Regions from separate parts of the Lysinibacillus sp. NPDC047702 genome, predicted to be linked through region 3. Evidence: predicted binding sites of a transcription regulator. Region 3 holds the regulator's gene; each other region holds the start of a gene.

Region 1 (10,663 bases), on a different contig from region 3:
GGATTGGTGTGGGGATGCTATGCTAAACAATCCGATTATTCGCCGAGTTGCAGAAGCAGCAGGTCTAGATATGCGTGCTGTACTACGTGATGAGGATACAGATTTAATTGATCGCTATTTAACAAATGGCGGTCGTGCTATTCCAATCTATCTTTTATTAGATAATGCTGGACAGGTTATTGGCAAATGGGGACCTCGTGCACCACAATTACAGGAACTAGTAGTGAGCAAACGAGCAGGGCTGCCTGATAAAGAAGATCCTGCATTTGAAGATGCACAAAAGGCATTATATGCGGAAATTCGTGAGGAAAATATAACGAATCAATCCTATTGGACATTTGTTTATGAGGATTTTAAAAATCAAGTGACAGCTGCGTGGGAATAGTCGTTAATGGAGTACGCTGTGTCTAAAAAATAGTGCAACATTTCAGCGAATAATTCGTTGAATGAAGTAGAATCTTATGAAGCAGGAAGGTATGTTATGAAACGTGCAAGAATCATTTATAATCCTACATCTGGACGAGAGGTATTTAAAAAGCATCTACCAGAAGTATTGGAAAAACTAGAGGTAGCAGGCTATGAGACATCTTGTCATGCAACAACTTGTGAAGGCGATGCAACCATTGCGGCAAAAAATGCAGTAGAACGTGGCTTTGATATCATTATTGCAGTTGGTGGAGATGGCACATTAAATGAAGTTGTTTCAGGTGTGAGCTCATTCGAAAAACGACCAAAAGTTGGTTTAATTCCGATGGGCACAACAAATGACTTTGCCCGTGCCGTGCACATTCCCCGAAATATTGAAGATGCTGTAGATATTATTATAAAGGGCGATACGTTGCCAGTGGATGTAGGTTTATTAAATGGGGAACGCTATTTCATCAATATTTCTGCGGGTGGTCGCATTACCGAGTTAACCTACGAAGTACCGAGCAAAATGAAAACAATGCTCGGACAGCTAGCTTATTACTTAAAAGCAGTAGAAATGATTCCATCCATCAAGGCTTCTCACATGCGTATTGAATATGACGGTGAAGTATTCGATGGAGATGCGATGATGTTTTTATGTGGTTTAACAAATTCAGTGGGCGGCTTTGAAAAGCTTGCCCCAGACGCAAGTATCAATGATGGATATTTTACATTATTAGTATTGAAAAAAGTAAGCCTTCCTGAATTTATTCAGCTGGCAGCAATGGCTTTAAGAGGCGAGCATTTAAATGATGATCGAGTGATTTATAAAAAAGCAAGTGTGGTAAAAGTAACGACAGAAGATGAAATACATTTAAATCTAGATGGCGAATACGGTGGGGATGCGCCTGCCACGTTTGAAAACCTAAAACGCCATATTGAAATTTTTGTACCACTTGCAGATATTCGTGAGGAAGATCGTATTTTAATTGAATAATTAAACCAAGGAGCTTTCTTGTGCTTAATCCAGTGCAAGAGAGCTTTTCATTTGATTTTAAGTATTGAAGGAACAATTTGGATATTTTTTCTCTATAGTGAAAGGAAGAGCTCAAAAAAGGAGATCGTATCTTTTTTGATATGGGAAAAAGTAGCTCAAAAAACGCCGAATCGCTTAATAGTGAGGAGAAGAAGCTCAAAAAGATACCGAACCACTCAATAGTGAAAGGAACTCATTAACGAATAAAAGTCACCTGATTTAAGGTTTAATTTTTTATTTAATTATGGTTCTAAAAAACCACTTATAACTTGGATATTATTCACAATAATGTATTGAAATCCATGGTGAATGTTGATTGTGAATGAATTAAGAAAAATGTTTGGCAAATGTGCGTATATTACTTGAACAAAATTTGAAACCTTTATAATAGGCTGAAATTTCGGTCCATTTTAAAGGTTTTTTTCGTTGTAATAGTGGAAAATGGGGGTATAGCTAAGGGAAAGGAAGTGTTGCCTTTGTATAAGTCACAGGAAAGAAAGCTCATTTGGCTAAGCTTCGGTGTTGCAATTATCATGCTACTTTCCATACTTGGAAGAATATTTGGAAGTTAGGGGGGCAATGAGATGATTAACGAATCAGCAGTCTTTTGGAGTAGAGCATTAACTGAGCTAACATTATCGTTCCATATTATTTATGCAACGATTGGTGTTGGTGTTCCGTTAATGATTATGATTGCTCAATGGACTGGGTATAGAAAGAACGATGAGCATTATATTTTAATGGCTAGACGCTGGGCACGTGGTTTTGTCATTACTGTTGCAGTTGGTGTAGTTACGGGAACAGCAATAGGCTTACAGTTATCTTTATTATGGCCCAACTTTATGCAACTTGCTGGTCAAACAATTGCGTTACCACTCTTTATGGAAACGTTTGCATTTTTCTTTGAAGCCATCTTCTTGGGAATTTATTTATACACATGGGATCGTTTTGATAGTCAGAAAAAGCACATGTTATTGCTAATTCCTGTAGCTGTAGGTGCATCCATGTCTGCTGTGTTTATTACAATTGTCAATGCATTTATGAACGCACCACAGGGCTTTGATATTGTAGATGGGCAGCTAGTAAATATTCAACCCTTTTTAGCAATGTTTAATCCAGCGATGCCAACAAAGGTAGCCCATGTTCTTGTGACAGCCTATATGACATCAGCATTTGTCTTAGCAGCTATTGCAGGATATCGCATGCTTCGAGGTTCTAAGCATGAGTACCATAAAAAATCATTATTATTACTTATGAAGATTGGTCTGATTTTCTCTATTGCAGCAGCAATTATCGGAGATTTCTCAGGAAAGTACTTAGCAGAATACCAGCCAGAAAAATTAGCGGTCGCTGAATGGCATTTTGAAACAGAAGATAAAGCCTCACTTATACTTTTTGGTGTGTTAGATGGTGAGGAAGTGAAATATGCCATAAAGGTTCCGTATGCCCTTAGTATATTGGCTCATAATAACCCAACTGCAGAGGTTATTGGCTTAGATCAATTTGCAGAGGAAGACAGACCACCACTTTATATTCACTATCTTTTTAATATAATGGTGTTTATTGGCATGTTCATGGTGCTTGTTTCACTGCTTTATGTAGTGGGGAAAGCACGTAGCTGGCAGTTTATCCACACACGTTGGTTTAGATGGATTATTGTTGCAGGAGGACCGCTTTCCATTATAGCTATTGAAGCAGGCTGGTGGCTCGCAGAAGTTGGGCGACAACCTTGGATTTTATATGGTTTAATGCGAACACCAGAGGGGGCAACTACGAGTGACCATGTAGATTTAATGATGCTATTATTTACTGGTGTCTATGCCGTATTGGCAGTAGGAAGTATTGTGGTATTGGTTCGTATGTTCAAAAAGAATCCAATTGAACGTGAAATTGAAGATCGCCATTCAGAAAAAGGTGGTGATTTCCTATGACTTTAGAGATTTTAGGTATATCAGTACTATGGATTTTCCTATTCGGCTATGTCATTGTTGCATCGATTGATTTTGGAGCAGGCTTCTTTAACGCCTATAGTCTACTCATTGGGAAAAATCATATTTTAACGAATATTATTAAGCGTTATTTATCGCCTGTTTGGGAAGTAACGAATGTCTTTTTAGTATTTTTCTTTGTCGGGATTGTAGGGTTTTTCCCACAAACAGCCTTTTATTATGGAACGATTTTACTTGTGCCAGTTAGTATTTCACTCGTGCTGCTAGCAATACGAGGCTCCTACTATGCGTTTGAATCATACGGCTCACGAGGTCATATCGGATACACACTGACATATGGTGTGGCAGGCTTACTAATCCCAGCCTCTCTATCCGTCGTATTTGCAATTGCTGGTGGCGGATATGTTGATATTGTAAATGGGCAGCCCGTCTTAAATTATTGGACGCTCTACACAAGTGCATTTGCTTGGAGTATTGTCGTTTTGAGCATAGCTGCTGTACTTTATATTTCAGCTGTATTTTTAACATGGTATGCCCACAAAGCAAAGGATAAGGAAGCCACAAACCTAATGCGAAAATATGCGCTTATCTGGGCCGCACCTTTAATGGTTAGTGCGCTAGGCATTGTGTATGAAATGAAATCCATCAACCCAGAGAGCTATAATCATATGGTTGAATTATGGTGGCTGTTTGCCATTTCAGCAATCCTATTTATTATTACGGTGTTATTAATATGGATGCGAAAAAATTACGGTCTTGCTGTAGGACTATTGATTGCACAATTTGCAGTGGCATTCTTTGCCTACGGTATCGCACAATATCCATATTTACTGTACCCGTATTTAACAATTTACGATAGCTTCACCAGCACACAAATGGCAATCGCTCTTGTGATTGCGTTTATTTTAGGTCTATGTCTGCTTATTCCGTCACTTTATCTATTGATGAAGCTATTCCTATTTAACAAAAATTACGTGACAGGAAAAGAAGACAATCACGCATAGGAGGAAAGAATAATGGAGAAATTTCTTATGTTTTATGCGCCATTTATTGTAGTAATTCTAGGAATTGTCGCAGCATTCTGGTGGGCTCCCAAAGATCATCATATAGCAAAAGAGCAAGAAGAGAGTCGCGAATAGCGGCTCTTTTTTCGGCAGGGCGGGGATGGTCAATCAGGATAGCTGAGGTAAAGGGAAGAACCGCTCAGGTCGGAGAAGAATCTGCTCGGGTAAAGAGGAGACCCGCTCAGGTTGGAGAAAAAATTGCTCAGGTAAATAGGAGAATTGCTCAGGTTGGAGAAATATCCGCTCAAGTAAAGTGGAGTTTCGCTCAGCTGCAGATGTATTCACTTAGGTAAATTACGCCAATCAGATTTACTCTGCTCATCAGATAGTTCCTACAATAATAAGCCTTGTTCTTTTTTCATCCGCCAACACATGCTACAATAAGAAGATTGAAATGGAGGATGTACGAATGTCAGCACCCGTGAAAAAGAATAATCGACTAACAGTTTATATAGAAGATATAACACATGATGGTAATGGTGTCGCAAAGGTCGATGGCTATCCACTATTTATTCAAGGCGCACTTCCTAATGAAACGGCAGAAGTTCATGTGTTGAAAACCTTAAAAAATTACGGCTTTGCCAAAGTTGTAGAAATTATCGAGCCGTCCCCAGACCGCGTGGGAGCACCTTGTGACTATTTCCAGCAATGTGGTGGTTGCCAATTACAGCATTTATCCTATGAGGGGCAGTTAAAATGGAAAGAAAATATGGTAAGGAACGTTATGCAACGCATAGGTAAAATTGATGCACCTGTTCTTCCTGTGAAAGGCATGGAAGAGCCTTGGCATTACCGCAATAAAGCACAAATTCCTTTTTCCATAGATGAAGCAGGACAAGCAATTGCAGGTTTTTATAAAACTAAAACGCATAGCATTGTCGATATGGAGCGTTGTTTAATTCAAACAGGTGAGGCGGATGCTATTCTTGCAGGCTTGAAAAAGGAATTAGCGAAAATAGGTATCCAGCCATACAATGAGCTATCACATGAGGGGATGCTACGTCACATAGTCATTCGTAAAGCTCGTGCAACTGGTGAAGTCATGGTTGTACTCGTAACCAAAAAGAAAAAGTTCCCTCAAAAAGAGGCAGCCGTTGCGACGATACAAAAGCTTGTACCAAATATCACTTCAATAATGCAAAACATCAACAGCGACAAAACAAACGTCATCTTTGGTGATGAAACCATAAATCTATGGGGCAAGGATGTAATTATTGATTCAATTGGTGATGTACGCTTTGAAATTTCAGCTCGTTCATTCTATCAAGTAAACCCTGAACAGACTGAAGTTCTTTACAAACAAGCACTAGACTATGCTGATCTACAGGGTGACGAACGAGTAATTGATGCCTACTGTGGAATCGGTACTATTTCTTTATTCCTTGCTCAAAAAGCAAAGGCAGTTATGGGCGTAGAAATTGTCCCACAAGCTATTGAAGATGCAAAGCGTAACGCAGTACTGAACGGCTTTACAAATACGTATTTTGAGGCAGGCCCAGCAGAAGAAGTGATTCCACGCTGGTATAAGGAAGGCAAAGAAGCCGATGTCCTAGTTGTAGACCCACCGCGTAAAGGCTGTGATGAAGCACTTCTAAAAACCATTTTAGAGCAACGTCCAAAGCGAGTTGTTTATGTATCGTGTAATCCAGCCACACTTGCACGCGACCTAAGTATTTTGGAGGATGGTGGCTATCAAACACAGGAAATTCAACCTGTCGATATGTTCCCACACTCCACACATTGTGAAGCGGTTGCGTGGTTGGAGTTATCATAATATACCTGGTACACACGTAATTCGCATACGATACCGAAAATTTTAAAGCTATACTATATAACTTGAAAAAGTAGACATACTCAATCCAGACCCTGATCTTCTTGCAAATAACTTTTGCGAAATTGGGGTCTTTTTATATGGAACTTAATTGGAAATATCTAATGTTCAGCATATATGATTAGTACATAGATTAATCTATCCGTTTCTTTTCTAGGAAAGGAATTGCTTGTATTGATTTTATATCATGAAGACTTCCTATGCTTATCACCGGTAATCAAGTAGTTATTTATAGGGGCTTTCCAGAAGTTTTGCGACTTTTTGGAGGGCTTTATTTCATAGCTATTTCACGGGAATTCAGAGAATAAATTTTAATTTTACCTCATGATAAAATATATTGTCAATAATAAATTTGTAAATTTATAAAAAAATGTTATAATAGTCTTACAATTGTTTTTTTAAAATCGTATTTCGAATTCCGCTGTCCTTTTTTACAGATAGAATTTGGATACGTTTTTTTATTATCCTTTTTTAAGCCGAAGAAAAAAATTAAAACAGTTATGTGAGCATTAAAGGAAGTTAGTTGAATAAAATTATTAATTTACTATCTAATAGTAACTGAGTTTTTATTTCATAAGGAGGACTAGAATAATGAATCTAATCAATAAGAAAGTTACACACAAGCGTTTTGGCATGGGTAGTATAGTTAAACATAATGAAACTAGTATTGAAATACATTTCGCATCGGAAAATAAAATGTTTGTTTTCCCTGATGTATTTGGAACGCACCTAAAACTACATGATAAAAGTGATGCTAATTCACTTGATAAAATAATACAAAAAAAGGAGATGGAACGAAAGGAGGAAGAACGGAAGAAAGAAGAGGAAAAAAAACTACAACGAAAATACCAGGAACTTCGCTTAGAGCACGAAAAACTTATGAAACATCATAAACTTCATCCAGAATCACAAATGGTTTTTAGGTGTGACACAGAAGAACGAAATAGTTCTTTTTCAGAGTGGAAGGTTTTTTCGGGCGCAATAAAAAGTGGTAATAACAAGGGGAAGCCAAACAAACCCATCCGCTTGCATCAAAATAGTGCTGTCCTGTTAACAGCAATAGATTCCGGCATGCCTGAAAAAGACAGACATATCTTAGGTGTCTATATGGTGAATGAAGATTTTATCGGTAAGCTTTGTGAAGATGGAAATATTCTTGCTCATTCAAAATACAGAATCCAACTTACAGAACAGGAATCGGATCAGCTACTTTTTTGGCAATATTATGTAGATAAAAAATCCCCTGACAAAATGACATGGAATACAGGTAAATACCGTTATTTTGATAATTTATGGATGGCTCAAATTTTACTTGATATAGTTTCGTTGAAAAGTAACACAGAGGAACGAGAGCTGGCACAACAATTTTTTAAACATTTTTGTAAAATGAACCAGATAACAGTTCAAGATTTAGCAAAGCCTAATGGCGCATTAATGCGTATTTAGACGTTAGCCCAAAGATAATAAGAATGACAGGGGACTGACATATTTTCCTATCTATCACTAATGCCGAACAGTACTTGGCTTTGTTTGCTAACAAACGTGTGGAGTTAATATAATAATCATTTATCAAGAACGAATTCTTATTAAAGGAATTCGTTCTTTTTGTATTGAAAAATGAATAAAGATATTTTTGGTTGAATTTATTGAGCGAATGAAGTGGGACTGTAAAAGATGGAAGTAAAGTGATATGAACGAATTATGGGAAGGTTTATGATGATTAAAATTTGTTTATTGAAAGGGATTTTTGCAAAAACAATCGATATATACTAGGAAAACAAAGATATTATCCTCCCATATGTTGACCTGGTATTATGCATAATATATGAAAATTCATCTGAAATAAAGTATTGGAAATTAGACTGAACTGAGGACAGCGCAAGAGCTGACATTCTGCCACTTAAAAAACAACAAATGTTAGTTAAAAAACCAACATTTGCAAGGTTTTTTTATTACAGAATTTATGTGAATTGGCAATAATTATACTAATTGTCTTTTACGATATTAACAGCTTGACAGAAATCTAAATGGGGAGTAAGCTACATAAGCTGCAAAAAAAGTTATTGTGAAGTAACATTTTTTAAAATGCAATACTTATTTTTAGATTTAAATTTAGATAAGTAAAAGGCAGGTGCAAAAATGAGAAATCTAGTAAGTAAAAAAGATGATCTATTACACAACTTTTTAGGAATATATTTATTAGCTGTTTTAATGCTATGGATTAAAACATATATCAGTCAACTATCACAATTTGACCTAGGCGTGGAAGGAGTCATTCAACAATTCCTTTTACTAATAAATCCACTAGGCTCGGCAATGCTATTTCTAGGATTTTCATTTTTATTTAGAGGAAAACGAAAATATACATCACTAGTTATAATTTACACTTTGATGTCTATTGTTTTATATGCCAATATTGTTTATTACCGATTCTTTAGTGATTTCATTACATTGCCTACACTTTCCCAAACGCAGAACTTTGGAGATTTAGGTGGTAGTGTTCTTTCTTTAATAAAGCCTTATGATATTTTGTTCTTTGTGGATGTATTTTTAATGTTTTACCTACGATTCTCAAGAAAAATACAAAAAGATACCAATCGTTTTGGTTATAAAAAAGCAATGACAATCATTGCTTTTGCGTTAGTAGTATCAATCCTTAATTTAGGGCTAGCAGAAACTAGTCGCCCGCAACTATTAACGCGAGGTTTTGATAGAAACTATATTGTGAAATATTTAGGAATGTATAACTATACGATTTATGATTCAGTAGAAACGATGAAAGCATCTTCACAGAGAGCTTTGGCGGATAGTAGTGATATTACAGAAGTGATTAACTATACAAAATCTAACTATGCTAAACCTAATGCAGAATATTTTGGTGCAGCAAAAGGCATGAACGTTATCTATTTACATTTAGAATCATTCCAAAACTTTCTTATCAACTATAAATTAAACGGTGAAGAAGTTACACCATTTTTAAATTCATTAACAAAAGATAAGAATACAATGTATTTTGATAATTTCTTCCATCAAACAGGACAAGGTAAAACGTCCGATGCAGAATTTATGCTAGAAAATTCTTTATTTGGGTTACCACAAGGCTCTGCTTATATTACAAAAGCACAAAATACGTACCAGGCAGCTCCTAGTATTTTAAGAGATTATGGTTATACATCGGCTGTATTCCATGGTAATAACGGAAGCTTCTGGAACCGAAATGTGATTTATAAATCATTTGGTTACGACAAATTCTTTGATGCTAGTTATTATAACACGGGTTCTTCAGATGACATGGCTGAATATGGTTTGTTGGATAAACCTTTCTTTGAACAATCTCAAAGTCTTTTAAGCTCCTTATCACAACCTTTTTATACGAAATTAATTACGGTAGGGAATCACTATCCATATAAAATGGATCAAGGCTTAGTAACAATTGATAAAGCTAATACTGGAGATGTAAGTGTTGATAATTATTTCCAAACAGCTCGTTATGCAGATGAAGCAATCGAACAGGTCTTCAATCAATTAAAACAATTAGGCTTATATGATAATACGATGATTGTTCTTTATGGTGACCATTACGGTATTTCCGATAATCATAATGCAGCGATGGAGCAAGTGATTAGGAAAGAAATTACACCATATGAAAGTACTAATTTACAACGCGTACCATTGTTCATACATGTTCCCGGAATACAAGGTGGAACCAACCATACTTATGGTGGACAAACAGACCTTCTTCCAACGTTATTGCATTTACTGGGGATTGATACGCAAAAATTTGTTCAATTTGGCTCAGACTTATTATCAGAAGAGCATAATGAAATTGTGCCTTTTAGAAATGGCGATTTTGTCAGCCCTACGATTTATTCAATTAATGAAAAATTTTATGATAATAAAACAGGTTTACCACTAGATGACAGTCAATTAGAGTCTGCAAAAACTATCAAAAATGAAGTAGATCGTAAATTAGAATTGTCTGATAAAGTCGTGAATGGTGATTTATTGAGATTCTATACGCCAACAGGTTATACTCCAGTTGATCCTTCTCAGTATAATTACTCTAAAGATGAGAATGTAGAATCGAATTAATGATTGCAATTTGCTGGGCAGTTCAAGAAAAAGTGTTTGATATCAAAGAGTTTATGATCCGAACAGCTTTATGATATCTTACTGTTATCTTGAATTGCCTTTTTAAATGTTATTTTTGTATAAGAATTAAAAAAGTATTCCACACATTGTAAAACCGTAGATGGTTGAAGTTGGCATAATAGAAAAGCAGTTGATATAGTAAATCTATACCATCTGCTTTTTTGCGTTTTTCACAAATTATAAATGTCCAAAAGTACTTGTGTTTGATAATAAGTTATTAAGC
Region 2 (10,663 bases), on a different contig from region 3:
TCTTCTGGGAATGTAACAACTACATCTTTAGATTCGCCAGCTTTCACACCTGTTAGTTGCTCTTCAAAACCAGGAATGAAAGAACCTGAACCGATTTCTAGTGGATAGTCTTCACCTTTACCACCTTCAAAAGCTTCTTCACCTACGAAACCTTCAAAATCGATCACTGCAGTATCACCTTCAATGATTGCTTCGTCTTCTTTTATTTCAAGTTCAGCTTTACGAGCTAACTGGTCTTGAATTTGTGCATCTACTTCTTCATCAGTTACTTCAACTGGAAGTTTAGCTACTTCTAGACCTTTGTAGTCACCAAGTTTTGGCTCTGGTTTAACTGTTACTTGGGCTGAGAATGTGAAATCTTGACCATGTACGAAGTTTTCTGTTCCAGAGATTTCTGGATAATCAACTGGCATAATTCCAGCTTCATCGATAGCCTTTGCATAAGAATCTGGAACAATGATTTCTAAAGCGTCTTGGTATAGAGATTCAATACCAAAGCGTTGTTCAAACATTTTACGAGGCATTTTACCTTTACGGAAACCTGGTACGTTAATTTGTTTTACAACTTTCTTGAATGCTTGGTCCATTGCTGCGTCTACTTCTGCAGCAGGTACTTCAATTGTAAGAGTACCGATATTACCTTCTTGTTTTTCCCATTTTGCTGACATGTATAAATACCTCCAAATAAATAATCAAGTTTAAATGTTAGACAATTCATTCGTAACTACGATTTTGACAACCATTTTAGTATAACATAGATGCGTATAGTTTCAACTTATTTCATACCTCATGTAGTTCTGTTAGTTTTTCTAACATTTGTAAAAATTCGATGAGTTCATAGTCCATTTCTTGTACTTTTCCGAGCATAGATTGCACAAAGTCAATATAACTATAGGCAATATCATCCGCTTCAAATGGGTGCCATTCAAATGGATATGTTACAATGGCATGCTTTGCCATTAAATATTGTACCATTTCCAATGTTGTTGGGTCTTGCTGTAATTTATTTTCAATTATTTTTTTCACTTCACTGTACTGAGGTAACTGATTTGGTAATACCAAATTGATTGGATTTATCACCATTGTTTGTTCAAATTTTGACACTGTAATATCAATAGATACTTCTTGTTCAACTAATAATATGAGCGCTAAGCTCTGAACAAACGGATGAATAGTTGTACATTCGATAATAGCTTTTAAAGCTGTTTTTAATTGTCGCACATTTGTATCCATTAAACGATGTAACCGGATAGATTGTTCATCAGGTGTAAGCGTACTGAATTTCAGTAGTTCATATTCTTGGTCTTCTATTAATTGTTGTGCATCTTCCTTTTGTTGAAGTTTTCTTGCCACTTCTTGATTTATGCTTTTTAATCGTTGAAATTTTTCAATCTGTTCTAGTGGAAGCACATCTTCCTCAAGCAATGTCGTAATTAACGATTCCACTTGATGGTACTCCTTTAACTGCATACATACCGTAATATATAATTCCATTATTTCCACGTACAAAGTCGTACCCATTGCAAGCAATTGCTCACAAACATCTTTAGCTTTGTTATACGACTTTAATTCATATAAAGCATAAGCATATGCACTTAATGCTAATTCATCTCCTGTTTCATATAAAAATGCTTTTTCAAAGCTGGCTACTGCCTCTTTATATTGAAAATTTTCCGCATATTTATGTCCTTCACGTATTAATGTCTGAACAGCACCTGGAAAAACAACAATATTGTCATGTTTTATAACATGTCGTTTTCGCTTTGTCATTCCCTCACCTCTTTACTACTATTTCACTACACTTTAAAAGGTCGACTCTTCACCAGAATTTGAAATTGAAATGACACATGGTATCCCTCTATCCATAAGCAAACCGATAGCCTTTTCCAAGGTGCAGAATTCTCGCATTTTCCCAGAAGCTTATGCACCACTATGCTATTACAACTTCTTAAATCGCGATCAATGCTTATTTTTAACAAAAAATTCTCTACTTTTGCATTCATATTTTGTAATAAATTGTATTATAATTAATAATAACTATTATTTATAAATCATTGCAGACCTTTGTTTTTCTGCATGTACTAAAATAAGTTCTTCACAAGGAGTGGAATACATGCAATTAATGGATACAGTTAGTGAGTTTGAAAATTGTATCTCTCCAACATTTGAGGCACTATCAATAAAAGTTATTTCATATTCTACAGCGGATGGTCCACAACGAGATTATCCGATCGAATTTGAAATTCTTACTCGCACAAAGGTTGATTCATACGTACAAGAAGCTATTACACATATTATAAGTATCCAAGGTTACATTCCCGGCTCCATTTCAATTGGACATCAACGAGAGTCACTTTTTATTGTTCCCCAAAGTGTACACATTGAATGCAACTATAAACTTCTTAGTATCGACAAAAAAGATATGCAGCAAATTTTACAGCATCCACAACCTAACCTTCATTACAGTGAATGGTTAATAGATGCCATTAAAAACGCAAATATTCTTGTAGAATTAAAAACAAATCAGCGTACAGTTACAGATTGGCCAATTGGCATTAAATCAGCTGTAATCTTGTAGTTAGAGCCAGACATACTTAAATAGGTATGTCTTTTTTTGTGTCTTTGAATAAGTTTATCCTTTTTGTGGCGTTTCTATCATATCAACTTTCTATAGATTCTGGAATTCCCATTGTAAATATGCTCCTATATCACTAGAAAATTTTACAATTTCATTAACTTATCAGTAAAAGGCGCTATTACAAACAAAAATGTTGTGATGATGATAAAATGCTTTTATGGAAGATTATTAAACTCCGGGGGAAATAGCTATGAATATTAAAGATGCATTGAAGTCTTTTTCTACTATGACACTTACCACACGTCAAGAATTTATGATAAAAAATGGCGATTGGTTGTTACAAGAAATGTTAGTCAATATTGGTTCACCAGATGCTGAATTACGGGACCAATTAATATACCGCACTTTTATTGAATTACTGAGTGATAATTTACTGACTACACAGCAGCTACAATCTTTATTTGACACAGCTACTAGTGACAACTACTTATTTTTGAACATAGGGGAAGAAATGAAAGATAGTGTCTTTACACGATCATTTTCCGCATTACTGATTGCTGGGATACTGTCTAAGGATGCTACACTACAAATACTAGACGCCAATCGACTGCAACTTTATTTTCAAAAGATAGGACGGTATTTATTATTAGAGAAAGATACACGAGGATTTGTTCAAGACAAGGGATGGGCTCACAGTATCGCACATGGTGCCGATTTAGCGACCATGACGATTAAACATCCTAAGTTCGATTTACAGCATGCACCATCAATCTTACATGCATTAAAGCTCGTTTCTTGGAAAAATACTGTCTATGTAAACGACGAGGAGGAACGCTTAGTTACTATCATTGAAGCTTTGCTAGATCAAAACTACTCTGAAGAAGCATTAATAGAATTCGTTCAGCAAGCTTTCGATAAATTTGAAATGCATTTAGTAACACAAGGATATAATGAAAGCTTTTTTAGCGGGCGTACATGCACTTTAAATATCATGAAAACCTTATACTTTGCATTAAAAATGAATAATCGATCTCCTCAGCTACAAAATGCCATTTATGGACAAGTTGCAAAATGGCTAAAGCTTGGTGCCTAATTCCTCAGAATTTCAGATAGCAATCTTAGATTTCTCTAAGAATTGCTATCTTTTTTAGCACATATTTTACTTTTCGAGCAAAATATAAACATCCCAATATTTGTATATTCATGAAGTTATATAATTATTTCAACATAATTATTATTCCATTCCAAATTCCACCTTTATAATCATTCCTTACATTGAAAATTTATCCTTTTTTATCCTCAAATCAACTTTTGATGTACTCCTTTTTTCTACAAAACGCAATCAAAATGTTTCACCCTCTTTGATTCCGCGCATATTTTATTACAAAATGACGTCCAAAATGTGAAATGATATTTTCACAAAAAAAATCATTTACTTAGGTAAATATCACAAACTCAGTATTTTCAACGTTTCAACAGTGTTTATTTTACTAAGTCTTAAAATACCAATATTAAAATAATGTTTTTTGTTCAAAAAATGTTCATATTCACCCCCTTCTTACTATTAAATTTATAACAAAATAATTTTTTTTCTGTAAAACGGGGCGTATAATCCAATGTGCAACAACGACATTTGTGTTGATCGATTATGGCACATTGTCTTTAATTCGATTGCACAGATTTATGGCTTTGCAAACGCTTGCACTAGACCAATCAAACACTAGACTCAATGTTTCATAATGAACCATGCCATTGTAAGTACTTTTAGGACTTTGATTGGTACACCAAATAAAAGAGGTGACCTTATTTACTCATCTATTTATAAATGTGAACTTTTACATGAAATTTATGAATAGCCGTTCTATAGAAAGGAGTCAAACATGAAAAAGAAGTTTAGCTTAATGTTCTTAGCATTTAGTGCCCTTGCCATTCTTGCTGGATGTGAACCGCTAACAATTTTAGATCCAAAAGGACCAAATGCTAAAACATTATCAGACACAATTATTTTATCCATTATCACAATGGCCTTTATATTATTAGTCGTATATGTACTTTTAATATTTATGCTAACAAAATATCGTGCTTCAAAAGCACCTGCTAATTATGAGCCGCCTCATGAAGAAGGCAGTCATTTACTTGAAATTACATGGACAGTTATTCCAATTATTATTGTAGCGTTTTTAGCAATCGTTACTGTTAGAACAACAAGTACAGTAGAAGCCAAGCCAGAAGGTTATGACAATCAAGAGCCGCTTGTAATTTATGCCTCATCTTCTAACTGGAAATGGCATTTTAGCTATCCAGAGCAAGGAATTGAGACAGTAAACTACGTAAATCTTCCGATTGATCGTCCAATTGAATTTAAATTGTACTCTTTCGGACCAATTACAAGTTTTTGGATACCTCAATTAGCGGGTCAAAAATATGCAATGAGCGACATGTTGACTACTATTCACTTAGCAGCTGACGAGGTTGGTTCATTTATGGGACGTAACTCCAACTTTAGTGGTCGTGGATTTGCTGAAATGGAATTCGAAGCACAATCAATGACACAGGAAGATTTTGATAAATGGGTTTCAGATGTAAAGGCAAATGAGAAACCATTAACAGAAGAGAAATTTGATGAGCTATTAAAAGCTGAGCATGTTGGTCGTTCAAGCTATTCATCAACACACTTAGAATTTAGCCCTGCTCCTATGGAACATAGTGAACATATGAACATGTCTGACGATGAAATGGATCACTCTGAGATGAACCATGAGAACCATTCAACAGATTCACAAGAAAATTCTAATGCAACACATTCACATTAATTTTTAAAACTGAAAGGAGCGCATCCAATGAGTATGGAAGAAGTTTTCCATCCAATGCAAGAACCGATGATTTTAGCGGCAGCTATTAGTATCGTCGTTGGAGCAGTTGTTATCTTTGCTGGCCTTACTTATTTCAAAAAATGGGGCTATTTCTATAAAAACTGGCTTTCAACTGTTGACCATAAAAAAATCGGTATTATGTATATCGCTGTAGCGCTTTTAATGCTTTTCCGCGGTGGTATTGATGCATTGTTAATGCGTGCACAAACGGCGGTTCCAGACAACGGCCTTCTAGATGCACAACACTATAATGAAATATTTACAACACACGGTTTATTAATGATTTTATTTATGGCCATGCCATTCGTAATTGGTTTAATGAATATTGTTATCCCACTGCAAATCGGTGCACGTGACGTAGCCTTTCCACGTCTAAATGCAGTTAGCTTCTGGTTATTTGCAGCTGGTGCAGGTTTATTAAACCTATCATTCATCATTGGTGGTTCTCCAGATGCAGGTTGGACTGCCTACTTCCCGCTGTCAGGGACAGAGTTTAGTCCTACTGTTGGGAACAACTACTATTCTTTAGCTCTACAATTATCAGGTATTGGTACGTTAATGACCGGGGTAAACTTCATCACGACGATTATTAAAATGCGTGCACCTGGTATGACATTGATGAAAATGCCAATGTTCACTTGGTCAATTTTAATTACAAACGTTATTATCGTATTTGCATTCCCAGTGTTAACTGTAGCACTTGCATTAATGATGCTTGACCGTCAATTTGGTACACAGTTCTTTGCCATGCAAAATGGTGGTATGGACATGCTTTGGGCCAACCTATTCTGGGTTTGGGGACATCCTGAAGTGTACATCGTTATCTTGCCAGCTTTCGGTATTTTCTCAGAAATCATTGCAACCTTTGCACGTAAAAACTTATACGGTTACAAATCAATGGTTATGAGTATGGTTGTTATTTCATTGTTATCATTCCTAGTTTGGGCCCACCACTTCTATACAATGGGTCACGGTGTCATGGTAAACAGTGTATTCTCTATTACAACAATGGCAATCGCAGTTCCTACTGGGGTTAAAATCTTTAACTGGCTGCTGACAATGAGGCACGGGAAGATTCAATTCACAACTCCAATGCTTTATGCACTTGGCTTTATTCCGATCTTCACAATTGGTGGGGTTACAGGGGTTATGCTAGCAATGGCAAGTGCCGACTATCAATATCATAATACGATGTTCTTAGTTGCCCACTTCCACTATGTATTAATTCCAGGAACAGTATTTGGTGTACTTGCTGGTTACCACTACTGGTGGCCAAAAATGTTCGGTTTCCGTTTAAATGAAAAATTAGGGAAAGCTGCTTTCTGGTTTATTGCAGTATGTTTCAACGTAACATTCTTCCCATTATTCATTTTAGGTTTAGATGGTTATGCTCGTCGTATGTATACTTACTCTGAATCAACTGGCTACGGTCCATTGAACATGCTATCGTTCATCGGTGGACTTGGTCTTGCTGTAGGCTTTGCGTTAATCGTGTACAATATCTACTACAGCTGGAAGCATATGCCTCGCAATGAAAAAGCAGATGTTTGGGATGGTCGTACATTAGAATGGGCTACTCATTCTCCAGTTCCAGAGTACAACTTTGCAGTAGTACCAACTGTAACTCGTTTAGATGAGTTCTGGTTTGCGAAAAAAGAAGGTCGTGATATTACGGCTGGTAAAATTGATAAAATTCATATGCCGAACAACACTGGCACTCCATTCTGGATGAGCGGATTCTTCTTCCTTGCAGCATTCTTTGCTGTATTTAACCTATGGATTCCAGCCATCATTAGTATGATTGGTGTATTTGGCTTTATGATTCATCGTTCATTTGAAAAAGATCATGGTCGTTACATTTCAGTTGAGGAAGTTATGGCTACTGAGAAAAGCTTGAGAGGTGATAAATAATATGAAAATCGATTCTTCACTTCCATTAGAATATAGTACAGAGGAAAATCGCCTGAAAATTTTTGGTTTCTGGATTTTCCTTGGCGCCGAAATCGTGTTATTCGCTACACTTTTCACTGTATATTTCACACTTCATACACGCACAGGTAGCGGTCCAAATGGCGCTGAAATTTTTGAATTAACACCAGTATTATGGGAAACATTCTTATTATTAACAAGTAGTTTCACAATTGGTCTTGGTGTTCATGCAATGCGTATTGGTAATAAAAAAGCAATGATGACATTTTTCATCATTACACTGTTATTAGGTCTTGGCTTCTTAGGTATTGAGATTGATGAGTTTGTGACATATGTTCATGAAGGTGCAACAATCCAAACAAGCGCATTCTTATCATCATTAATGACTTTACTTGGTACACATGGTGCCCACGTAACATTCGGTTTCTTCTGGGGTGTTGCCATTTTAATCCAAGTAGCAAAACGGGGCTTAAACCCACAAACGGCTAACAAAGCGTTTATCTTCTCACTGTACTGGCACTTCCTAGACGTTGTTTGGATTTTCATCTTCAGCTTCGTCTACTTGAAAGGACTGATTAGCTGATGAAGGAATTATTCCCAAAACAACATGTGATGGGCTTCGGCTTCTCACTATTACTAACAATTGTAGCGTTAGCAGTTGTTAAATTCGATATGTCACTTAATATGGCATTTGGCATTTTACTAGTAACTGCTCTTGCACAAGCGACTGTACAATTAGTATTATTCATGCACATTGGTGAATCCGAAGATAAGAAAACTTTATATACAACGATTTTATATTCTGTATTCGTAGGTGTTGTCACAATCATTGGTACATTATTTGCCATGATCTGGGGCTATAACTGATAAAAAAAGTCGAGAAAATGATATCATTTTCTCGGCTTTTTCTTTTTGAAAAAATTAACTTTTACTTCAATTAAATGAACATCTCCATTAAATACAAAGTTAAAAAATATAATCAAAACTAATCTTTCAACATCTAAAGTAGACTCAACTCATTCATTGTCTGTAGTTCTAATACCTCTAACTATGTATCAGAACTACATCCTGCACTTATTATTCATGTACTATCCCTTATTGTTACTTAATGTGCAAGAAGACATAAAAATAAAGGTATAAATTGGGCAATTACTATTATTTTAATATTGAATTGAAATTTTATTTAAAATAACGAATCTTTTCCTTTTATAGTTATGTATACTAGTAGATATTGTTTTTTAACCAAGAATAGGAGATGAAAGTAATGAACAAATTTTTTAAAGTTTTAAGTGTTGGAGCACTAGCATTAACGCTAGCAGCTTGTAATAATAGTGCTTCCCCAACGAAAGACACAACTAAAACAAGTAAACTTACTTTAGAGCAAGTGTATGACAAAGCGGTAGATCGCCAAGCAGACGTTAAAAGTGCTAGTGCCAAAATGGAGTTGACCCAAGAAACAAAAGTAGGGTCAGGCGAAGAAGCTATGGAATTTTCCATTGATTCAAATATGGAGATGGATGTAATTAGCGACCCACTTGCAATGCATTTATCGGGTTCAATGACAATGCCAGATATGTTTGGTGATGGTGAGCAGAATACTGAAATGCCAATTGAAATGTACATGAAGCAGGACCAAGGCTTTTTCATGAAGGATGAAACTACAGATAGTTGGTTGAAAATGCCAAGTGAAGAATTTGACTCAATTTTAGAGCAAACTGCTTCTTCTGCAGACGCAAAAGAACAATTAGAACAGCTTAAAAAATTTATCAAAGATTTTAAATTTGAGCAAACAGATGATGCATATATCTTAACTTTAGACGCAAAGGGCGATCAATTTAAAGAACTTATCGATTCTGAGATTAACAAGTCAATGCAAGGGCTTGGTCTTGAGGAAAACCCTCTTGATAACTTAACAATTGATAAAATTAACTATGTACTATACATCGATAAAGAAACATTCGACACAAATAAAATGGATATGAACTTTGATTTAATCATGAAAATTGAAGATCAGGAATTGTCTATGAAAACAAAGTCTATTGTGACATACACTGATTTTAACCACCTTAAATCAATTGATATCCCACAAAGCATTATTGACAATGCCAGAGATATCGCACAATAATTCCCCTAAAGCCAGTTTCCTCCATTAAGGAAACTGAGCTTTCTGTTATTTATAATATTTTCTCAACATAGAGCATAATGAGTATCGAATAGAGGCTATTATCCCAATTTAGTTGTTAATTTACTAATTTTAAATAATCTTGCCCTAGCTCAGTAACATTTTTTTATGAAGTGCCAGAGATTATTTGTACCTCTTGGAGCTAATACAGATAATTATTACCATGTGATTAAGCAAAAGATATTGCTATAATTTACTGAGAGGGAGAGGGAGTGTGAATTATGGCTATAGAATTTCAAGCAATTTCTACAACATTGGACATCGCTTATTTCGATGGTGTTACTTATTCAATACCGAAGCAATGTCCACATTGCTATGTCTGGATGATTCCATCAACTATTGATGCAAAAAAGCTATCTTATGATTTACATTATGATATGAATTTTCTTTCACATTCGTGTGTAGGTTGCAAGAAAAGCTTTGTTACTACACATTTCCGTAAAACTTCAAATAACAGCATTACTTTTCATTCTGTATATCCAGAGATGACAAATAAAGCGGTGCCAATGATTATCGCTGAATTTTCTCCGCAATTTGCTAATATTTATAGACAAGCTGCATTGGCAGAAAATTTGGATCAAATTGAACTAGCAACGACTGGCTATCGAATGGCACTAGAAATTCTAGTTAAGGATTATTTACTTGCCGAATTTCCAGAGCTAGAAGAACAAATAAAGCAATCCTCCTTGCATCAATGTCTGACAGAATATTTTCAGGATATATCTAATTCCGTCGCTGCCCATGTAGTAAAATCCTTGAGTAATGACTATGTCCATTATGTAAAAAAGCATACTCACGCGGGTTTTGAGGAACTTAAGTTTTATTTTGAGATCTTTGTGAATGATATTGAAACGAAATTAAAATTAAAAAAACCAATTATACATAAAGCAAATATACTCAGCAGCATGTCATAGCATAAAAAGGTGCCTAATTTTTAAGCACCTTTTTTTCAATGTAGGAACATTTACTTAATCTGCAATATTCTCTCCATCTTTATATCTGCCAATAATTCAATTATCTAATGGAATTCGATAGAGCTTATCATCATTCGTCAATGGATTTCCGCGCCCATCCGTATTATTGCTAATGAAATAAAGAAAT
Region 3 (10,663 bases):
CACAAATTGTTGCTTTTTCACATGAATAGATACATTTTTAACAATTTCTTTTTTGCCTATCTTGACTTCCATTTCCTTAGCAATTAATTCCATTGTTCTACCCTCCGAAGTTGTAACCTTTTTTTACAATCATATAGATAAATAATGGTGATCCAATAACAGAGGTAATGATTCCTATAGGTAATTCAACATTTTGGATTAATGTTCTAGACAAAATATCTGCCCAGATCATAAATAGCCCTCCTAACAGTAACGTACCTAACATTAATCGTTTATGATCTGCACCAAAAATGCCCCTTGTAATATGAGGAATAATTAAACCAACAAAACCAATCATTCCTGTATAGGCAACCATAGTCCCCGCTACTAATGACGTAAGAATCATATATAGCTTTCGGTAAACGCTTAAATTGATTCCTAATGTGATAGCAGACTCATCACCTAATAGCATTGTATTTAATATGCGATGTTGGAGAAGAAATAATGCTGCACCTAACACAACTACAACTGCTAAGATTGGTGTCTTGTCCCAGCTAGCAGTGGCTAAACTACCCATTGACCAGAACGTAACAGCTTTAATGGCATCCGTATTTTTAGCAAAAAATATCATAAGGCTTGAAAACGAACTACATAACGCTCCTATCACAACCCCTGATAACACGAGTTTAATGGAGGTTGCTTTACCACCAATACTTGACAAAAGAAGAACGGCCATCGATGTCAACATTGCCCCTGCAAAAGCACCAAAAGCTACACCAAATTGGGCTAAGAACGCACTACCACCAAAGCCAATTAGAATGGCGAAAGTTGCACCCAATGTTGCACCTGAAGAAATACCAAGAATATATGGATCAGCAAGCGGATTTTGAACAATCGCCTGCATTACTACCCCACACAGGGCAAGTCCAATGCCAATCAATAAAGCAAAAACCACACGAGGCATCCTTACCTGCAAAATAATATTTAAGTACGATTGATTTTGAATATGATCAAGTGATCCTAACTTTCCATTTGTAAGCGTATGTAAAAGAATATCCATAGATTGCTTGAATGGAATACTAACCTGCCCTATTGATACAGATAACACGGCAGATAATAAAATTGCTCCAATGATAAGTAAGATCATGACATAATACATGTTACCTACGCCTATTCTTTTAGCATCCTGTTTATCCAAGATTTCACCTCTATCTAATACATTTTCTTCAAATGATAACGATTATCATTTTCAATATGTATTGTAAGTGATAATCTATTGAAATACAACAGGAAAATTAATTTAATAGCTTTCATCATTTTCAATAAGCACAAAAAAGCCTGTTCTCAAATTGTGAACTTGAGCGCAGGCTGTTGATTTATCGAAAACAGGGACCATCTTATTTCCTAAAAGCCATATCATAATTGAGGCTTTTTCTACTTTTGCACAACTTTTCATCTCTATTGTCCTTTTGAAAGGTAACACGCATGACTTAAATTTTTATATCTACCGTTGAGCTTGAATTATTCTGACTCGTAGGCTCGCTTATTCCTTCAGATATACCTGACTGTTGCTTATTTTGGCTTTCCTCATCCTCAGACAATTGTTTGTACTCCTTAGGATCCTCCTTAGGTATACGCATCGTCAGCGCTTTTCCATATAGCGCGGGGTCATGCTTGACTAAAAATTGATGATCCTTCGTTGGAACTTTATCTCCAGAGGAAATACGTCTCGCAATTTCTAAACATGTTGTATAAATTTTTAACTTGTCTTCCTCTGCCTCCATTTGCTTCTTAGCTGCCTCAGTTTCTCTCTTTAATTGCTCTGCCATCTTCTTTTGCCTTTCTAGCTCTTGTTCTCTCTTTTGCTTCTGCATCAATTGTTTTTCATCTTCTGTTACTTGTGTTGCTGACTTCGTTAGTTTTTGATCTGTAACTGGCTGATGATATTGGTTATATTCAATACGCATCTACTTTCCTCCTTTCTGTATTAAAAGAGCTTCTTAATTTATTATTCGGTTAAAACCGTATCAAATGAACTATAATTTTAGGAATCTTAAACATAAAAACCACCTCTTATAATTATTTACTAATTATAAGAGGTGGTTTTTATATTGAATGTTCTGGGTAGGTAAACTTTAAAAGAAAAAAACCACTTCTCATCAGATAGTAGAAATGATGAGAAGTGGTAGGTGTATTTATATTAATTGTGAGTAACACTACTTCCTAAAAGAAGTGTTGCCTTACTATATTTAATTACATCATCCCCGGCATGCCCATGCCACCCATATCAGGCATTCCTGGCGCTGCTGGGTCTGGAATATCTGCTACAACTGCTTCTGTTGTTAAGAATAAAGCTGCTACAGATGCTGCGTTTTGTAATGCAGAGCGCGTTACTTTCGCTGGGTCTACAACGCCCGCTTCAATCATATTCACCCATTCACCTGTTGCTGCGTTGAAGCCTACACCGATTTCTTCACGTTTTAGGCGATCTACGATAATTGAGCCTTCAAGGCCAGCGTTGTTTGCAATTTGGCGAACTGGCTCTTCTAACGCACGTAGAACGATTTTCACACCTGTTGCTACATCGCCTTCTTCTGCATCTGCCACATTTTCAACAGCTGCGTACACATTAAGAAGTGCAGTACCACCACCTGATACGATACCTTCTTCAACAGCTGCACGAGTTGAGTTAAGTGCATCTTCAATACGAAGTTTACGTTCTTTTAACTCAGTTTCTGTTGCAGCACCAACTTTGATGACTGCTACACCACCTGCTAATTTTGCAAGGCGTTCTTGTAATTTTTCTTTATCGAATTCTGAAGTTGTTTCAGCAAGCTGAGCACGGATTTGACCAATGCGACCCTCGATTGCATCAGCACCGCCAACACCTTCTACGATTGTTGTGTTGTCTTTTGTCACAACTACTTTCGCAGCGCGGCCTAGAGACGTAATATCAGCAGATTTAAGGTCTAAGCCTAATTCTTCTGTAATGACTTGACCACCAGTTAGGATAGCGATATCTTCTAACATCGCTTTACGACGGTCACCAAATCCAGGTGCTTTAACTGCTACAGCATTAAATGTACCGCGAAGTTTATTTACTACAAGTGTTGCAAGAGCTTCCCCTTCAACATCTTCAGCAATGATTAAAAGTGGACGACCTTGCTGTACCACTTGTTCTAATAATGGTAATACTTCTTGAATGTTTGTAATTTTTTTATCTGTAATTAAAATGTATGGGTTATCAAGAACCGCTTCCATTTTATCTGTATCAGTCACCATGTAGTGTGAAGCATAGCCACGGTCAAACTGCATACCTTCTACTACATCAAGCTCTGTTGTGAAGCCTTTAGATTCTTCAATTGTGATAACACCATCGTTACCAACGCGCTCCATTGCTTCAGCAATAAGTTGTCCAACTTCATCATCAGCAGCAGAGATGGCAGCAACCTGTGCAATTTCATCTTTATGGCTTACTGGACGAGAAATAGCGTGTAATTCTGTCAGTGCAGCAGTAACTGCTTTATCAATCCCTTTACGAATTCCAACAGGGTTTGCACCAGCTGTCACGTTTTTCAAGCCTTCACGAATAATTGCTTGTGCCAGTACTGTTGCTGTAGTTGTACCATCACCTGCGATTTCATTTGTTTTAGAAGCAACTTCTGCTACTAATTTTGCACCCATGTTTTCGTATGGGTTTTCTAGTTCGATTTCTTTTGCAATAGTCACACCATCATTTGTAATAAGTGGTGAACCGAATTTTTTTTCTAAAACGACATTGCGCCCTTTAGGCCCTAATGTAATTTTAACTGCGTTTGCTAATTTATCTACACCTTGTAACATTAATGAACGAGCTTCTTCTGAGAATTTAATATCTTTTGCCATTTGAATTTACCCTCCTGAAATGGAATATTCGTTAAGCTTCATCAATATATTTATATCAATTTCACCATACTGTTATTGTCATATGTGACAATCATTATAGGCATTCGCTTTATTACCTAAATAAAGCATTGCATTATTCAATAATTGCAAGAATATCGCTTTCGCGTAAAATTAAGTATTCATTACCCTCATATTTAACTTCTGTACCAGCGTATTTTGAGAAAATAATGCGGTCGTCAACTTTAACGTCAAGCTCTACACGTTGTCCGTTTTCTAACACACGACCTGTCCCAACTGCTACAACTTTACCTTCTTGTGGCTTTTCTTTTGCAGAGTCTGGCAGTACAATACCGAATGCAGATTTTTCTTCTACCTCGATTAGTTCAATTACAATACGATCTCCTAGTGGTCTTAACAAGTGAAACAACCTCCTATTAATTAAATGTTTGTTGAGAGTTTATTAGCACTCTATACAGTTGAGTGCTAACACAATTATTATGATAATCAATCACACTTTTTTTTGCAAGCCAGAACTTCGAAAAATTTTGTTTTCTTTCCATATTCCTCTACAATAGAAAGGTAGCATAATGAATGGAAAGGATTTTGACTGTGACTAATTCTCAAAAAGTAATTAAACATAAAAAAACAGCCCTATATGTTTTATTGATTTATATCCTCATGCAAATATCAGGCAAATGGCTGTTAGTACCATTTCATAAGCTTGTTATGAGTGCTACTGGTTTAGCTAGTAAACAAGCAGCTCCATTAACACAGGGCTGGTATATTGCACTTAGCTTCGCCATTGCGTTAATTCTAAGCTTAATCCTTACATCCCGAGATAAAACGTTTTGGGATATTTATCAAGGAAAGAAAGAAACTATACCACTGTCAATTATGTGGGGAATTATTGGTTTCTTCTTAGTTTTTATCGGCCAAATGATTGGCGCAGCTATCGAAATGGCTGTATTCGGTATCCAGGGTGGGTCGCAAAACACAGCTGATATTGTAGCTATTGCAAAAGGCGCTCCTATTGCGATATTTGCGATTGTCGTATTTGGACCAATATTAGAAGAGTTCGTCTTCCGCCGTGTAATTTTTGGATCGCTTGTCCAAACAACGAATTTCTGGATAGCGGCTATAGTAAGTGCCATTTTCTTTGCTCTTATTCATAGGGACTTTTCACATATCTTGCTTTATACAATTTGTGGATTGATTTTTGCCTTCTTATACCACAAGACAAAACGCATTTGGACGTCCATTATCGCCCACGTCATGCTGAATGGTTTTGTGACACTTGTACAATTGTATGCAGAACGATTGCAAAAGTTGCTTGAAGAACTACAAAAAATGCAATAAAAAATCAGTGGGAGCTTTTTATCCCACTGATTTTTTAGTTATTTGTCGTCAAAAATTACATTTAAAAAGCTCGATATGCATGTGCATCGAGCTCTTTATTTTTTATTGATTTAATTCTTCTATTTGTCGTCGCTGTTGTTCAAGTGCCTCTTCAACCTGTCGTTTTTGCTCAGCTTCCTGCTCTTCTTTTAATCGCATTTCCTCTGATTTCAGGTATTTTTTATAGCCAATACGTGAGATCATAATGCTAATTTCATATAGCATAAACAGTGGTATTGATACCATTAAATGCGAAGCCAGCTCGGGCGGTGCAATTATAGCTGCACACACAAATAAACCAAAATAAGAATACTTTCGAAAACGAACTAGTATTTCAGGAGATAACATTCCGATACGTGAAAAGAATAAGACTACAATCGGTAATTGGAAAAGGAAACCAAATGGTATTGTAAGTCTAAATAAAAATGAAAAATACTGTTTTATGCCAATTGTTGGCAGTACATCTAATTCATTCGATAAGCTCATCATAAATTTTAGGACATAAGGAAATAAGTAAAAGAATGAAAAGGACAGCCCTGCTAAAAACAATAAAAAAGAATACGGTATATACTTTAAGGTTGCTTTTCGTTCTATGTCTCTTAGACCTGGGCTTATAAATGCCCACAATTGGTACATCAATATCGGCGAAGAAAGAATAAATGATATTAAAAAAATAACTTGGATATAAATTGACAGTGGTGTTACTACATCAAATGAATGGAGTTCTATATTGTAGGATTCCCCAGTAATTTGAAGATATTTAACAATTGGCTTTGCAACAAAAAAGCCAGCAATCATAGCAAGAACAAAGAAAACGGCAACTATGAAAAGCCGTTTTCTTAATTCTTCTATATGCTCAATAACAGTTAGATCTTTTGGATTCATTCCTCAACATCCTAACTTACTTATCTAGTTCTTTCTTTTTCTTGTCATCATCGTCATCGTCAGCTAATCCTTTAGTAGCATTTTTGAATTCACGTAGCGTTGAACCAAATGCTTTACCGAGCTCTGGTAACTTTCTAGGACCAAAAATTAGTAAAGCGACAACTCCGATAATAACGAGGCTCATTGGACCTATTGGACCCATTTCAGCCACCTCCTCTTTATATCCATCATTTTAACGCATAATTCGCCATTTTGCTAACTAATTATATGTGAAAGTTTTTCGTCACTCTTATAGATTACTTCTTATTTTATATCATATTTCTATTTGACAGAAACTGTGAACTATACTTTGAATTATGTATTATTTTCACTCTTCCTGATTACGAATTAAATAAATAAGTGCCTGTAATTCAACAGATAAATCTATCGTTAAGAGCTGCATTTTATCTGGCACAGTAATGCGCTCTGGGGTAAAGTTTAAGATACCCTTTGCATTCATGGCTGCTAGACGGTCAGCCATTTTTTGTGCTGAACGTGGTGAAACGGTTAATATGGCTAACTCTGCGCCATATTCAGCATATTTTTCCTCCAATAAATCAGGATGAAAAACAGGAATATTACTAATCATCTTACCATCCTTTGGAGCTTTTGAATCGAATGCTACAACGATATGTGTATTATGATTTTTTTGGAAATTATATTTTAATAGAGCACTACCTAAGTTCCCCACACCGATTAACGCTACTTTTGTCGTTTCATGTTGATCTAGCGTTTGGCTAAAAAATGTTAATAAATGTTGAACATCGTAGCCATATCCTTTTTTCCCAAGTGCACCAAAATAAGAAAAGTCACGGCGAATGGTTGCTGAATCTATTTTCATCGCTTCACTTAGTTCTTTCGATGAAATTCGTTCCATGCCTTCGTGCGCAAAGTTTTGGATAAATCGATAGTAAAGAGGAAGTCTTTTAGTAGTGGCTTGTGGAATTTTTAATTCTTGTTTCAAACTTTTTCCTCCTTGTGTGTATCAAATTCGCCTAAACATATTTTAAATGATACATGCTTAATGAACTACTTACAAAGTTTATTATTTCTATTGGAGGATTTCTCTTTAGTTAATGGCGCCATTTACGCCACTAACTAAAGAGAAATCGTTTCAATCTTACATGACTGCTCGGAATAAGTAAAGCATCGACATTGCAAGCACATCGTTCATCCATTACACTAAGGAAGAATTGAGGTGTCAAGAATGATTGTTTTACAGGTCAATCAACTATATAAATCCTTCCTTGTAGATGAAATACTAAGCGGCGTTAAGTTAGAGGTTCAACATCGTGATCGTGTTGCATTAGTAGGACGAAATGGTGCAGGTAAGTCAACTTTACTAAAAATAATTGCCGGTCAAATGTCATATGATGCGGGTGATATTATTATTCCTAAGGGCATACAAATCGGCTATTTAGAACAGCACGCTGGATTAAACTCAACCTTGTCGATTTGGGATGAAATGTTGACCATATTTGAACCACTTATGGCACAAGAAAAGACTCTTCGCTCACTAGAACAACAAATGGCTGATCCAGCTGTATATGATGACTCTGTTTTATATGCCAAAATAATGTCTGAGTACGATCAATTACAACATAATTTTAAAGATGCAGGCGGCTATCAATATGAATCTGATATCCGTTCAGTGCTTCATGGCATGCAGTTTTATCCTGAGGATTACGAGAAATCCATTCGTTCATTATCAGGAGGGCAACGAACTCGTTTAGCACTGGCTAAGCTTCTCTTAAGTAAACCAGATCTTTTAATACTAGACGAGCCTACAAACCATTTAGATATCGAAACGTTATCCTGGTTAGAATCTTATTTAAAAGGCTATGAGGGCGCGATTCTTATTGTTTCCCACGATCGCTATTTCTTAGATCAGGTTGTATCGATTGTCTATGAAGTCTCACGTCATCGTGTAACAAAATATACAGGTAATTATAGTGCTTATTTGGATGAAAAAGCGAAAAATTATGAGCGTGATATGAAAATGTTTGAACGCCAGCAAGATGAAAAAGCGAAGCTTGAGGAGTTTATTCAAAAAAATATTGCACGAGCTTCTACCACAAAGATGGCACAAAGTCGCCGTAAGATGTTAGAACGAACAGAATGGATGGAATCTCCTGATGGTGATGAAAAATCGGCAAGCTTTGGTTTCACAATCGACCGTCAAAGTGGTAATGATGTATTATCTGTTGATGATTTAACAATAGGTTATAGTGCTAAAAAAATATCAAGCAGCATTCATTTGCGGACCTATAGAGAAGATCGAATTGCGCTTGTTGGACCAAATGGCGTAGGTAAATCCACTTTATTAAAAACCATTATAAAAGATTTAGCACCACTCTCTGGAGAAATTCGCTATGGAACAAATGTTCAAATTGGTTACTATGATCAGGAGCAGGCAAAGCTCACCAGCAATAAAAGTGTTTTAAAAGAGCTTTGGGACGAATGGCCATTAATGAATGAAAAGGATATTCGAACTGTTCTAGGCCGATTCTTATTTAGTGGTGAAGATGTGGATAAAGCCGTGTCCTCTTTATCTGGTGGTGAAAAGGCCAGACTTGCTCTTGCAAAATTAATGATGCAAAAGGCAAATTTCTTAATTCTAGATGAGCCTACCAACCACCTAGACTTAGATAGCAAAGAGGTCTTAGAGAATGCGTTGATTGATTATCCTGGAACATTATTATTTGTATCACATGATAGATATTTTATTAATCGAATCGCTACGAAAGTAGTTGAGCTATCTGGTGATGGTTCCTTCGAGTATTTAGGTGACTATGATTACTATCTAGAAAAGAAGCAGGAACTACTAGAACTAGCACAAATGAAGGCTACTATTAATTCTCAATCTCAAGGTCATATAGATATAGCTGAAAAAGCCTCTACCTCTAAAATTGATAAAGAAGCAAAAAAACGAGAACGCCAAATCAGGCGTACGATTGAAGAACTGGAAGGTAAAATGCAGAAGGTAAATGCTGAAATAACCCATTTAGAGGCAGAACTTTGTGATCCAGAGATTTTCACAAATCATGAGAAAATCTCACAGCTGCAAGAGGAATTATCCATTGCTAAGGAACAACATGAGCTATTTGAGTTAGAATGGCTCGAATTAAATGAAGAACTTGAAAATATCATTGTATAGTTAGATGTAAAGCCGTGTGCCTGACACATGGCTTTTTTCTTTACCCGCGCTTATATTTCATATATATTGGTCAAGTGCTATTTTTCGACAAAAACTGCCCACAGCTTTATGCACAAAGGAAATCTAGTAATACCAACATATCAACAGACTTTTCCACACTATCCACAGATTTAAATTATTTTGCTCACAGTTTTATGTGAAAAACATGCTACTATATATAGAATAACCACAAGTTATACACAAGTTATCAACAATTTGTGCATAAGTACGAATGTTCGTCGTTTCTATTTACATTTAATCTGTGGATAATTTTCTGAAAAATTTGTCAATTTAACAACAGTTCATTGTGTAATATTTCTACATATTTTTCACATATCAAAAAGAGGTATCATAGAATTTAATCTAAGACACCTCTTTCTCTATTTCCCCCAGGATTTCAGCTCCATTCCAGGGCGACCATTCATCGTTAAATTTCCTCGTATACCAGCTTCAAACATTGGTGATGCTGCTGCCCCTATCATCGCAGCGTTATCTGTGCATAGCTTTAATGGAGGGACAAAAAATGGGATACCCTCTTCAGCAAAAACCTTCTCAAGCGATGTTCGCAAGCCCTTATTAGCTGCCACACCTCCTGCTGCAATTACTTGTTTCACTTTATATTCACGTGCAGCACGTAGTGTTTTTGCAGTTAATACTTCAACTACACTCTCCTGAAAGCCTTTAGCAACCGCAGTGGGAGATATTTTTTCGCCACGTTGATCCATATTATGTTTATAATTAATTACTGCCGATTTCAATCCACTAAAGCTAAAATCATACGAATTTTCTTCAAGCCACACTCTTGGGAATAATACAGCCTCTTCCCCCTCCTGTGCAAGCTTGTCAATACGTGGTCCCCCAGGATAAGGCAAGTTTAGAACACGCGCAACCTTATCATAAGCTTCACCCGCTGCATCATCTCGCGTCTCACCAATGACATCAAAAGATCCATGCTCCTTCATATACACAAGCTCTGTATGACCGCCGGATACAACAAGTGCCAAGAGTGGGAATTCCATTGGCTGGACAAGTGCATTTGCATAAATATGCCCTGCTATATGATGAACACCAATAATCGGTAAATTGTTAGCGAAGGCAAAGGCCTTTGCAGCATTAATTCCTATTAACAATGCACCTACTAGACCTGGTCCTTCTGTAACTGCAACTGCATCTAAATCACTCGGTTGCATATTTGCCTGAGCTAAGGCTTCTTCAATGACCACCGTAATTTGTTCAACATGATGGCGAGACGCAATTTCAGGTACAACTCCGCCAAATCGTTTA

What was found. Region 3 encodes Rex, which represses fermentation and respiration genes when NADH is low (regulators of the CRP and FNR family bind a similar motif). Its sites were predicted from a motif close to TTGTGAAATATTTCACAA; they were not measured.
Region 1: the regulator Rex is predicted to act here: its motif matches at 1,761-1,778, upstream of ACQKIM_RS24300 (cytochrome ubiquinol oxidase subunit I).
Region 2: the regulator Rex is predicted to act here: its motif matches at 4,404-4,421, upstream of qoxA (cytochrome aa3 quinol oxidase subunit II).

What each region holds. Positions count from the first base shown of each region.
Region 1 is NZ_JBNNMG010000077.1:1,410-12,072, forward strand. It holds gene ACQKIM_RS24290 (thioredoxin family protein) at 1-385, shown strand, start outside; gene ACQKIM_RS24295 (diacylglycerol kinase) at 482-1,405, shown strand; gene ACQKIM_RS24300 (cytochrome ubiquinol oxidase subunit I) at 2,029-3,375, shown strand; gene ACQKIM_RS24305 (cytochrome d ubiquinol oxidase subunit II) at 3,372-4,397, shown strand; gene cydS (cytochrome bd oxidase small subunit CydS) at 4,410-4,532, shown strand; gene rlmD (23S rRNA (uracil(1939)-C(5))-methyltransferase RlmD) at 4,867-6,231, shown strand; gene ACQKIM_RS24320 (malate synthase) at 6,880-7,734, shown strand; gene ACQKIM_RS24325 (LTA synthase family protein) at 8,428-10,380, shown strand.
Region 2 is NZ_JBNNMG010000012.1:64,856-75,518, forward strand. It holds gene tig (trigger factor) at 1-668, opposite strand, end outside; gene ACQKIM_RS08800 (CDC27 family protein) at 781-1,770, opposite strand; gene ACQKIM_RS08805 (hypothetical protein) at 2,114-2,578, shown strand; gene ACQKIM_RS08810 (DUF2785 domain-containing protein) at 2,829-3,671, shown strand; gene qoxA (cytochrome aa3 quinol oxidase subunit II) at 4,459-5,391, shown strand; gene qoxB (cytochrome aa3 quinol oxidase subunit I) at 5,419-7,362, shown strand; gene qoxC (cytochrome aa3 quinol oxidase subunit III) at 7,364-7,963, shown strand; gene qoxD (cytochrome aa3 quinol oxidase subunit IV) at 7,963-8,247, shown strand; gene ACQKIM_RS08835 (DUF6612 family protein) at 8,645-9,505, shown strand; gene ACQKIM_RS08840 (hypothetical protein) at 9,784-10,476, shown strand; gene ACQKIM_RS08845 (PQQ-dependent sugar dehydrogenase) at 10,573-10,663, opposite strand, start outside.
Region 3 is NZ_JBNNMG010000076.1:10,633-21,295, forward strand. It holds gene ACQKIM_RS24205 (ABC transporter ATP-binding protein) at 1-93, opposite strand, end outside; gene ACQKIM_RS24210 (FecCD family ABC transporter permease) at 98-1,177, opposite strand; gene ACQKIM_RS24215 (hypothetical protein) at 1,470-1,946, opposite strand; gene groL (chaperonin GroEL) at 2,233-3,864, opposite strand; gene groES (co-chaperone GroES) at 3,998-4,282, opposite strand; gene ACQKIM_RS24230 (CPBP family intramembrane glutamic endopeptidase) at 4,456-5,220, shown strand; gene tatC (twin-arginine translocase subunit TatC) at 5,323-6,144, opposite strand; gene ACQKIM_RS24240 (twin-arginine translocase TatA/TatE family subunit) at 6,161-6,346, opposite strand; gene ACQKIM_RS24245 (redox-sensing transcriptional repressor Rex) at 6,512-7,147, opposite strand; gene ACQKIM_RS24250 (ABC-F family ATP-binding cassette domain-containing protein) at 7,391-9,340, shown strand; gene tsaD (tRNA (adenosine(37)-N6)-threonylcarbamoyltransferase complex transferase subunit TsaD) at 9,760-10,663, opposite strand, start outside.